One region of the Bradyrhizobium sp. SZCCHNS30572 genome, then DNA from elsewhere that is predicted to be linked to it. Evidence: predicted binding sites of a transcription regulator. Region 1 holds the regulator's gene; the other holds the start of a gene.
The links. Region 1 encodes LexA, which represses DNA repair genes until DNA is damaged. Its sites were predicted from a motif close to TGTTCNNNNTGTGTTCNG; they were not measured.
Positions count from the first base shown of each region.

Region 2: the regulator LexA is predicted to act here: its motif matches at 2,311-2,328, upstream of QX048_RS00320 (DNA recombination protein RmuC).

Region 1 covers NZ_JAUESY010000002.1:340,734-345,684, reverse strand. The annotation lists gene QX048_RS06565 (hypothetical protein) at 1-108, opposite strand, end outside; gene QX048_RS06560 (alpha/beta hydrolase) at 107-808, shown strand; gene glp (gephyrin-like molybdotransferase Glp) at 940-2,151, shown strand; gene lexA (transcriptional repressor LexA) at 2,357-3,055, shown strand; gene QX048_RS06545 (hypothetical protein) at 3,330-3,770, shown strand; gene QX048_RS06540 (ComEC/Rec2 family competence protein) at 4,164-4,951, opposite strand, start outside.
Region 2 covers NZ_JAUESY010000001.1:73,209-78,159, reverse strand. The annotation lists gene truA (tRNA pseudouridine(38-40) synthase TruA) at 1-464, opposite strand, end outside; gene fmt (methionyl-tRNA formyltransferase) at 585-1,520, opposite strand; gene def (peptide deformylase) at 1,662-2,189, opposite strand; gene QX048_RS00320 (DNA recombination protein RmuC) at 2,359-3,594, shown strand; gene QX048_RS00315 (AmpG family muropeptide MFS transporter) at 3,712-4,951, shown strand, end outside.

The sequences.
Region 1 (4,951 bases):
CATCCCGAAGCGGACATCCACATCCCATTCCGCCGCGAGCACGAGCACCGGGCAGTCGATCGTGCTGGGATCGTAGATCGGCTGGTCCACGGTCCAATGCTCGTCCATGTGGCGCGCGCAGATCGAGGGCGTCGCGGCAGCGCATATGACGATCGCCTATGACCGGCGCGGATTTGGTGAGACGGTCGCCTATGAGGAAGCTCATTCTCCGGTCGAGGACCTGCTCGCCGTCGTCGACGCGCTCGCGCCGGGGCGGCCGGCGACGCTGATTGCCTGCTCGCAAGGAGGCCGCATCGCGCTCGACTTCGCGCCTCGCCATCCGTCACGTATGGCATCGCTGGTGCTGATCGCACCTTCGATCAGCGGCGCGCCGGAGCCGGTCTATCCACCGGAGATCAAGGCGCTAACGGCGTCGTTGGCCGCTGCCGAGGCCGCACAGGATTGGGATCGGGTCAGCGCTATCAAGACGCATCTGTGGGTCGACGGTCCCTTGCAGCGCGAGGGACGCATCTCCGGCGAGCCGCGCGAGACGTTCCTGAAGAAGAACGCCGCCGCACTCCGCGCGCCGCCAACCGGCGCGACTCTCGATATGGCACCAGCCTTCCCGCGCCTCGCGGAGATCGTCGCGCCATCGCTCGTCATCCGGGGGGACTTGGACTTTCCTCACATCCAGCAGCGAAGCAGGCTGCTCGCCGCAACAATGCCGAACGGGTCAGGACATGAGCTGGCCGGAACGGCGCACCTGCCGAGCCTGGAACGTCCGCAGGAGGTCATGCGGTTGATTGCAGACTTTCTCGCGCGATCGTGAGGCAGCGGCCCGGAAACGGCCCACAGCAGACGGTCAGAACGCAGGGAGCGGCCTAGGCCCTTGGCCGCGCCGTGCGCGTTCGGTTAGAAGGCGATTCATTCGATCTGCCGTCTCCGTCCGAAGGAAATCCCATGGCCCTGATGCCGGTGTCTGATGCGTTGTCCGCCGTGCTCGCCGGCGCCGAGCCGCTGGCCGAGGAGCAGGTCGGGCTGGACGAAGCGTTTCACCGCATCCTGGCGCGGGACCTCGCGGCGCTGCGGACGCAGCCGCCCGAGGCAATGTCGGCGATGGACGGCTATGCCGTGCGCGCGGCGGACGCCGCCCAGGCCAAGGCGCGGCTGAAGGTCATCGGCGAGGTTGCGGCAGGGCGGCCGTTCGATCGCGTGGTTGGACCCGGCGAGGCGGCGCGGATCTTCACCGGTGGCGTTGTTCCGGAGGGCGCGGACGCGGTGGTGATCCAGGAGGACACGATCGCCGAAGACGGCCACGTCGTGATCACCGAGGCCGCGATCAAGGGCCGGCATATCCGGCCGGCGGGCGTCGACTTTCACCAGGGCATGGTGCTGCTGAAGTCCGGGCGCCGGCTCAGCGACCGCGACCTGTCGCTGGCGGCCAGCATGAATCATCCGGCGCTGCCGGTGCGGCGCCGGCCGAAGGTGGCGCTGCTCGCCACCGGCGACGAGCTGGTGATGCCGGGCTCGACGCCCGGCCCGGGCCAGATCGTCTATTCCAACGGCTACGCCTTGCGGGCGCTGGTGCGCAACGAGGGCGGGACCCCGATCGATCTGGGCATCGCCGCGGATACGATGCAGGCGACGATCGCCGGCATCCGCCGGGCCCGCGAGGCCAAGGCCGACATCCTGATCACGACCGGCGGCGCCTCGGTCGGCGATCACGACCTCGTCAAGCAGGCGCTCGAAGCCGAGGGCGTCGAGATGGCGTTCTGGAAGATCGCGATGCGGCCGGGCAAGCCGATGATGCACGGACGGCTCGGCGACATCAGGGTGATCGGACTGCCCGGCAATCCGGTGTCGTCCTATGTCTGCGCCATCCTGTTCCTGGTGCCGCTGATTCGGCGGCTGCTCGGCCGTGACGAGGCCGTGATGCCGCGCGAGACCGCCCTGCTCGGCCGCGAACTGGGGCCGAACGATTCGCGCGAGGACTATCTGCGGGCACAGCTCGAAGAGCGCGCCGACGGCACGCTGGTCGCGACCCCGGTGAGCCAGCAGGATTCGTCGCTGCTCGGCAATCTCGCGCTCTCGCAGGCTGTGGTGATCCGGCCGGCGTTTGCGCCGAAGGCGCCTGCGGGCAGCCCGTGCGAGATCCTGCGCCTGCCGAACTGAGCCGCTTCCCCGGTAAAGCCCGGTCTGTTCATCATATTTTTAGGATTGCGGAACACACATCGAACATATAGTGTCCGTTCATGATTTGTTTTTAGTATGTTGCGGGCGACGCGATGACGGTCCGACTCCAGGGCGCTCTCAGCCGGTTTGTGCGCGAGGCGCAGCTCCTGGACTCGGACGACAACAAACCGGGGACCAGGTCGAGATGCTGACGCGCAAACAGTACGAACTTCTGCGGTTCATCAACGAGCGGCTCAAGGAAGCCGGCGTGCCGCCGTCCTTCGACGAGATGAAGGATGCGCTCGATCTGCGCTCGAAGTCCGGCATTCATCGCCTGATCACGGCGCTCGAGGAGCGCGGCTTCATCCGCCGGCTGCCCAACCGCGCCCGCGCGATCGAGGTGATCAAGCTGCCCGAGCTGTCACAGGCCGCCAACAACCGCCGCGGCTTCACCCCATCGGTGATCGAGGGCAATCTCGGCAAGGTGCGCACCAGCACTCCCGCGCTGGACGATGGCGAGCGCCCCGTCGCAGTGCCGGTGATGGGCCGCATCGCCGCCGGTACTCCGATCGAGGCGCTACAGACGCGCAGCCACACCATCAGCGTGCCTGCCGACATGCTCGGCAACGGCGATCACTATGCGCTTGAGGTGCGCGGCGACTCCATGGTCGATGCCGGCATCCTCGACGGCGACATGGCGCTGATCCAACGCAACGAGACCGCCGACACCGGCGACATCGTGGTGGCGCTGATCGACGATGAGGAAGCGACGTTGAAGCGCTTCCGCCGCCGCGGCGCATCGATCGCGCTGGAGCCGGCCAACACCGCCTACGAGGTACGCATCCTGCCGCCGAACCGGGTGAAGATCCAAGGCAAGCTGGTCGGGCTGTACCGCAAGTACTGATCGCGAATGGGATCGGTCGATGGGCGGCGGGCGCACGCGCTTTCGCCGCCGATCGGAGGCTGCCCAGCAAAATACGTCACGCGCGAATGCACCTCATGATGTGCAGCGCGGCATGCTCAAACGCTTGTGATCGGCCGCGGGCACACGCGATGCAGATCAGCGCAGAATTGCCGCGAAGCGCGCGCTAACATCACCATCGATGTCCACTCTGATAGAGGCCTGCGCCTGTCCGGGGGGAGCGTGGGTCGGCTATCTCTCAACGAGGAGCGATCCGATGTGTGACTACAGCCTCCATGCGGTTGCGTCCCGTCCCGCCAAGGTCGGCGAGACGTTGATCTCGATGACCTTCCGTGGCACCGCCACCCGCGGCTTCGCGCTGGAGAGCGAGCCGACCGTCGCAGTCTGCATGCTGCCCGGCACCGAGTTGGCCTTCGCCGAGGACGTCCGCTACGACAGCCGCTGGCTCTGGACCCGGACGATCCGCGAGCGCGTCGCAAAGTTCAACAGCATCGAGACTCACATTCCCGATCGCCATCACGACGCGATCGAATTCGCCGATGGCCGCCACGTGCTGGTGACCCAGCTCTGCGAGGGCCAGCGCGTCACCGTGCTGCAATTGCCGGTCAGCAAGCAGCCGGCGGAGCGACGCCCGGACATCGCCGAGGACGTGCCGCCTTCGCAGGCCACACCGATTCGCCGCATCAGCATCACCTGAGGGGTCTCCGCATCGGCATTTCTCTCGGTCGTGAGCGAGCTTTCGACCGTGGGAGATTTGGGTTCTGCAAGCGCAAAGTCCTCTCGGGCGAACCTTACGCCCCGGCATCGCATCGGATAGGAACGACATCCCTCGGCCGCCATGATGTGCCGGGGGAGCCTGCCGCCGTGGTCAACAAGATCGATTGGAACAAGGCCGCCGGGATCACCGAGCCCGGCTGCAATATGCTTGTGTTCGGATGGCTGACAGTCACGGCTGACGACATCGCCATCTGGCAACGCTATCCGCGCGCTGCGTTCACGCTGGCCGAAAGCCCCTCGCTGTTCGATGGACTTGGCAACATGGACCTGGCGACACCGAGTATCATCTCGGCACGTTCGAGCTGCCCGGCACTCAGTCTTCCTCGCCCTGCTCCGTCTCCGGCGGCGTCGCGTCCTGAGGCCGCACGGCCGGCGCGCGCGGCGTCAGCGTCGTGTCGAACTCGCCGGCCTCGGCGGGCGCCGGCCACCATGGGCGGTCGGTGCCGCCGGCGCGCGCCGGCGTGACGGCGAAGCTCCTGCCCCGCTGCACCAGCATCAAGGCGCCCTGCTGCCGCAGCCGCTCGCGATCGATGACGGCCGCCGCGCAGGATGACGGCGCGGCGCGCGCGGTGACGATGAGCGCAGCACGGGCGCAATCATCGGCGAGCGCCTCGGCGCGCAGGGTCACGGCGGCGAAGCGGCCATCGGCCATCGCGACCACGCAGCCCGCCTCGTCGCAGGAGACGCCATCGGCGAGCGATGAATCCGCCGGCAGCCGGGCATCGGCGTCGGCCGCGAGCCACTCCTTGGTGGCGAACACGTCCTTGCCGGTGCGCATCACATGCAGGCGCCCGTCACGGCCGCGCACCGCCACCGCGCGCCCATCGCCGGCGATCAGCACGTCGGGCAGCGGCGTCGCGGCGGCCCACGCGGTGGCCACCACGAGCCCCACGGCGCCCGACCACCGCAGCGGGGTGCGCAGCAGGCCGATCAGGATGACACCGAGGCTGGCCAGGATCAGTGGACCGATGCCGAAGGCCGGGATGCGTCCGACCGCGCCGGGCAGCGCTGCCACCCAGCGCGTCACCGCGATCATCCAGTCGATGCCGAGGCCCATCAGGGTCCACCAGGGACCGTCGAGCCCGAACGGCGCCGCCACGA
Region 2 (4,951 bases), on a different contig from region 1:
GTGAAGTCGTGCTTGCCGATCAGCCGCTGCGCGGCTGCATGCATTGCATCGGAATCGAGCCGCTGCGGCACCCGCCAGACGCGGCCGACCTCCAGCGCGAGGTTGGAGCGGCGATTGACGATCCGGTAACGGTAGTGCCGCCTGCGCGCGGAGAACCGCGCTTCGAAGGTGTCGGGCATGATCTCGGCGGCGAGCACCGCGACCGGGTTCGGCCGCAGATGCGCGTTGAGCGCGTCGCGCAGCTTGTCCGGGCGGAACTCCTTGGCGATGTCGCAATGCGCAACCTGGCCGGTAGCGTGGACGCCGGCGTCGGTGCGGCCTGAGCCGTGCACACGCGTGGGCACGCCGCAGGTCGCCTGCACCGCCGCTTCGAGCGCGCCCTGCACCGACGGCAAGGTCTCCTGCAGCTGCCAGCCGCAGAACGGCGCGCCGTCATATTCGATGGTGAGCTTGTAGCGGGGCATTCGGTCTATTGCTGCCGTCATCGCCCGCGCAGGCGGACGATCCAGTATTCGCCGACGTCTCGGCGCGACAATGCACGTCTCGGCGTACTGGATACCCCGCTTTCGCGGGGTATGACAGCGTTACGAAAAACGAGCACCGCGATTCAATGGGGTGCCGCGCAGGAAATCCGCGGCCTTCATCGGGCCCTTGCCGGCGCGCTGCAGCTCGGTGATGCGGATCGCGCCGTCGGCGCAGGCGATGGTGAGCTGCTCGTCGAGCACGGCGCCCGGCTCGCCCGCGCCGCTGGCGAGCGCGCAGCGCAGGAACTTCAAACGCACCGCCTCGCCATCGAGCGTGACCTCGCTCCAGGCGCCGGGAAATGGCGACAGGCCGTGGATGTGCCGCAGCACCGCATGCGCCGGCTTCGTCCAATCGATCCGCGCCTCCGCCTTCTCGATCTTGGCGGCGTAGGTGACGCCCTCCTCGGCCTGCTTCGTCAACGTCAGCCCGCCGCGCTCCAGCGCCGCCATCGCGCGCACCATCAGGTCGGCACCGATCCGCGAGAGGCGATCGTGCAGATCGGACGCCGTCATCGCGTCAGTGATGGGCAGACGCTCGGCCATCGCGACGTCGCCGGTGTCGAGACCGACATCCATCTTCATGACCATCACGCCGCTTTCAGCGTCCCCTGCCATGATGGCACGGTTGATCGGCGCGGCGCCGCGCCAGCGTGGCAGCAACGAGGCGTGGAGGTTGTAGCAGCCGAGTTTCGGTGCATCGAGAATCGCCTGCGGCAGGATCATGCCATAGGCGACGACAACGGCGGCATCGGCCTCATGGGCGCGGAACGCAGCCAGCGCGTCCTCGGTCTTCAGCGTCTTCGGCGTGAGCACGGGAATGCCGAGCCGGCGCGCCTCGGTCTCGATCGGCGTCGGCACCAGCGCCAGGCCGCGGCGGCCGCCGGGTTTGGGCGCGCGCGTATAGACCGCCGCGATCTCGTGGCCGTGGCCGGCGAGTTCGAGCAGGGTCGGCACGGCGAAATCCGGCGTGCCCATGAAGATCAGGCGAAGCGGCATCTGGTGGAAGATCCTGCATTGCCGAATCCTCCGCGTCATGGCCGGGCTTGTCCCGGTCATCCACGTCGAGCTGCCTGTAACGCGCGGCGCGACGTAGATGCCCGGGTCAAGCCCGGGCATGACGGAGGAGAGAGTTGATCGTTACTCGCTGGCGCGCTTGGCGGCCTTGGCGAACTTCTTCATCACGCGGTCGCGCTTGAGCTTCGACAGATAGTCGATGAACAGCACGCCGTTGAGATGGTCGATCTCGTGCTGGATGCAGGTGGCGTAGAGCCCCTCGGCATCCTCCTCGCGAACCAGCCCGTCGAGATCGGTGAAGCGCACGCGCACCCGCGCCGGCCGCTCGACCTCCTCGTAATATTCGGGGATCGACAGGCAGCCTTCCTCGTAGACCGACAGCTCGTCCGACTTGGCAACGATCTCCGGATTGATGAAGACGCGCGGCTCGCGCTTGCCTTCCCCGTTCGCGTCGGGCTTGGCCAGATCCATGGTGATGACGCGCAGCGGCTGCGCGACCTGAATCGCTGCGAGCCCGATGCCAGGCGCGTCGTACATGGTCTGAAACATGTCGTCGACCAGCTGCCGGATCTCCGGCGTGACCTTCTCGACCGGCTTGGACACCAGCCGCAACTGCCGGTCCGGCAGAATGATGATTTCTCTTAGGGACATGGCGCGCGATTTAAGCCGCGGAACCGGCGCGGTCAATGTGATGGCTCGCAGTTAAGACTTCGCTAACCATGAATTTCAACGCCTCGTTAACCATGATTCTTAACCCGGCCTTAACCATAAATGTTCTCTCTTCGTTCGCGAGCTTGTGCGAATCGGATAGACGGGCGTGATGACCGCCGCCAGCCAGTCCCTCAATCCTGTCGTCATCATGATCGGCGACCTTCCGGTCCGCGCCAGCGATGCGCTGATCGGATTTGGCGTGCTGGTGGTGCTGCTGCTCGTGATGATCGTGGCGGCCGTGGTGCGTTCCGGCCGGCGCGGCGCCGAGCTCGCGGCCCAGCAGGCGATGCGCAGCGATGAGATCGAACATCGGTTCAGCGAGATGATCCGCGTCCAGAGCGAGGCCTCCGGCCGGGTCGACGCGATGGCGCAGCTGCTCGCCGGCCGGCAGGTTGATCTTGCCCGCAGCGTCAACGAGCGGCTCGATGCGGTGACTCATCGCGTCGGACAGTCGATGGAGCAGAGTACGCGCCACACCATGGATAGTCTGCGCGTGCTGCACGAGCGGCTCGGCATCATCGACAATGCCCACCGTGATCTCAGCGAGCTGACGACCCAGGTCACGACCCTGCGCGACGTCCTCGCCAACAAGCAGTCGCGCGGCGCGTTCGGCCAGGCGCGGATGGAGGCGATCGTGCAGGACGGACTGCCGAAGGGCAGTTACGCGTTCCAGTACACGCTCGCCAGCGGCAAGCGGCCGGACTGCGTCGTGTTCCTGCCCGACGCGCGACCGCTGTGCATCGACGCCAAGTTTCCGTTGGAAGCCGTGACCGCGCTGCATGATGCGGAGACGGACGAGGAGAAGCGCACCGCCGCACAGCGCCTGCGTACCGACGTGCTGCGTCACGTCAACGACATCGCGGAGAAATATCTGGTGGTCGGCGAGACGCAGGACACCGCGCTGATGTTCGTGCCGTCGGAATCGGTCTATGCCGAGATCCATGATGGCTTCGACGACGTCATCCAGAAAGCGTATCGCGCGCGCGTCGTGCTGGTGTCGCCGTCGCTGCTGATGCTCGCGATCCAGGTCATGCAGCAGATCATGAAGGACGCACGCATCCGCGACGCCGCCGACCAGATCCGCAACGAGGTGATCCATCTCGGGGACGATCTCGGCCGCCTGCGCGAGCGCGTGCTCAAGCTGCAGAAGCATTTCGGCGATGTCGGCGAGGACATCCGCCAGATCCTCATCTCGGCCGACAAGATCGAGAAGCGCGCCGCCCGCATCGAGGAGCTCGACTTCAGCAAACAGGACACGCCGGTGGAGTCGCCACGCATCGCGCCGGCTACGGGCACCGCGCCGGATTTGTTTCCGCTGGCGGGACGCGTGCAGGCGGGCGAGTGATTGGGCAGCTCGCCCCTGTCGCAGCTTGAATTTTGCCAAGACTGTCATCGCCCGGCTCGCGGACGATGACAGCTGAGATGGGGAGCGTTTCTTGCGCCAATCTGCTACCACCCATCCATGACCGTACCTGAGGCTTCTTCCGACATCACCGCGACCGGCGCAAAGCCCGAGGCTGCGCCAAAAGCCCCCACCTGGCGCGAGAGCATGGCCGTCTATCTGCAGCCGCGCGTGCTCGTGGTGCTGTTCCTCGGATTTTCGTCGGGGCTGCCGCTGGCGCTGTCCGGCTCGACCTTGCAGATCTGGATGCGCGAGCTCGGCGTCGACCTCGGGACCATCGGGCTATTCGCGCTCGTCGGCACGCCCTACACGCTGAAATTCCTCTGGGCGCCGCTGGTCGACGCGCTGCACGTGCCGCTGCTGACGCGCGCCTTCGGGCGGCGGCGCGGCTGGCTGGTGTTCGCGCAACTGCTGCTGATCGCCGCCATCCTGCTGCTGGCGTTGACCGACCCGGCGCACGCGCCGTTCATGGTGGCGCTGGCCGCGCTGCTGGTCGCCGCGATGTCGGCGACCCAGGACATCGTGGTCGATGCCTTCCGCGTCGAGAGCCTGCCGGAGAGTGAGCAGGCCGCGGGCATGGCGGCGTATGTCGCCGCCTACCGCATCGGCATGCTGGTCTCGACCGCCGGCGCACTGGTGGTGGTCAGTGCATTCGAGACCTCGGGGCTGACGCGTCCGTCGTCCTGGATGTGGGGCTATGTTGCGATGGCCGGATTGGTGCTGATCGGCACGATCACGGCCCTCGCGGCGACCGAGCCGGCCCAGTCGCAGCAGGCGGAGGCCGCGATGGGTGCGGACACCGCGCTCACCCGCGTGATGCATGCGGCTGCCGGAGCCTTCGTCGAGTTCCTCGGCCGACGTGATGCGCTCACGGCGCTCGCCTTCGTCGTGCTGTTCAAGTTCACTGACGCCTTCTCCGGCACGATGACCGCGCCGTTCGTGATCGATCTCGGTTTCAGCAAGGTCGACTACGCCGCGATCGTGAAAGGCGTCGGCCTCGCCGCCACGCTCGCCGGCGGCTTTGCCGGCGGCTTCGTCGCGCGGCGCTATTCGCTCGCCATCAGCCTGTGGATCGGCGGCATCGTGCAGGCGCTGGCCAACCTGTCGTTCTCATGGCTCGCCATCGTCGGCGTCAATCAGTGGGCGCTGGCGCTGGCGATCTCTGCGGAGAACCTCACCAGCGCGATCGGCACCGTGATCTTTGTCGCCTATCTCTCTGCGCTGTGCCAGAACCCGCTGCACACCGCGACCCAATATGCGCTGCTCACCGCGCTCGCCGCGGTTGGACGAACCTATCTGT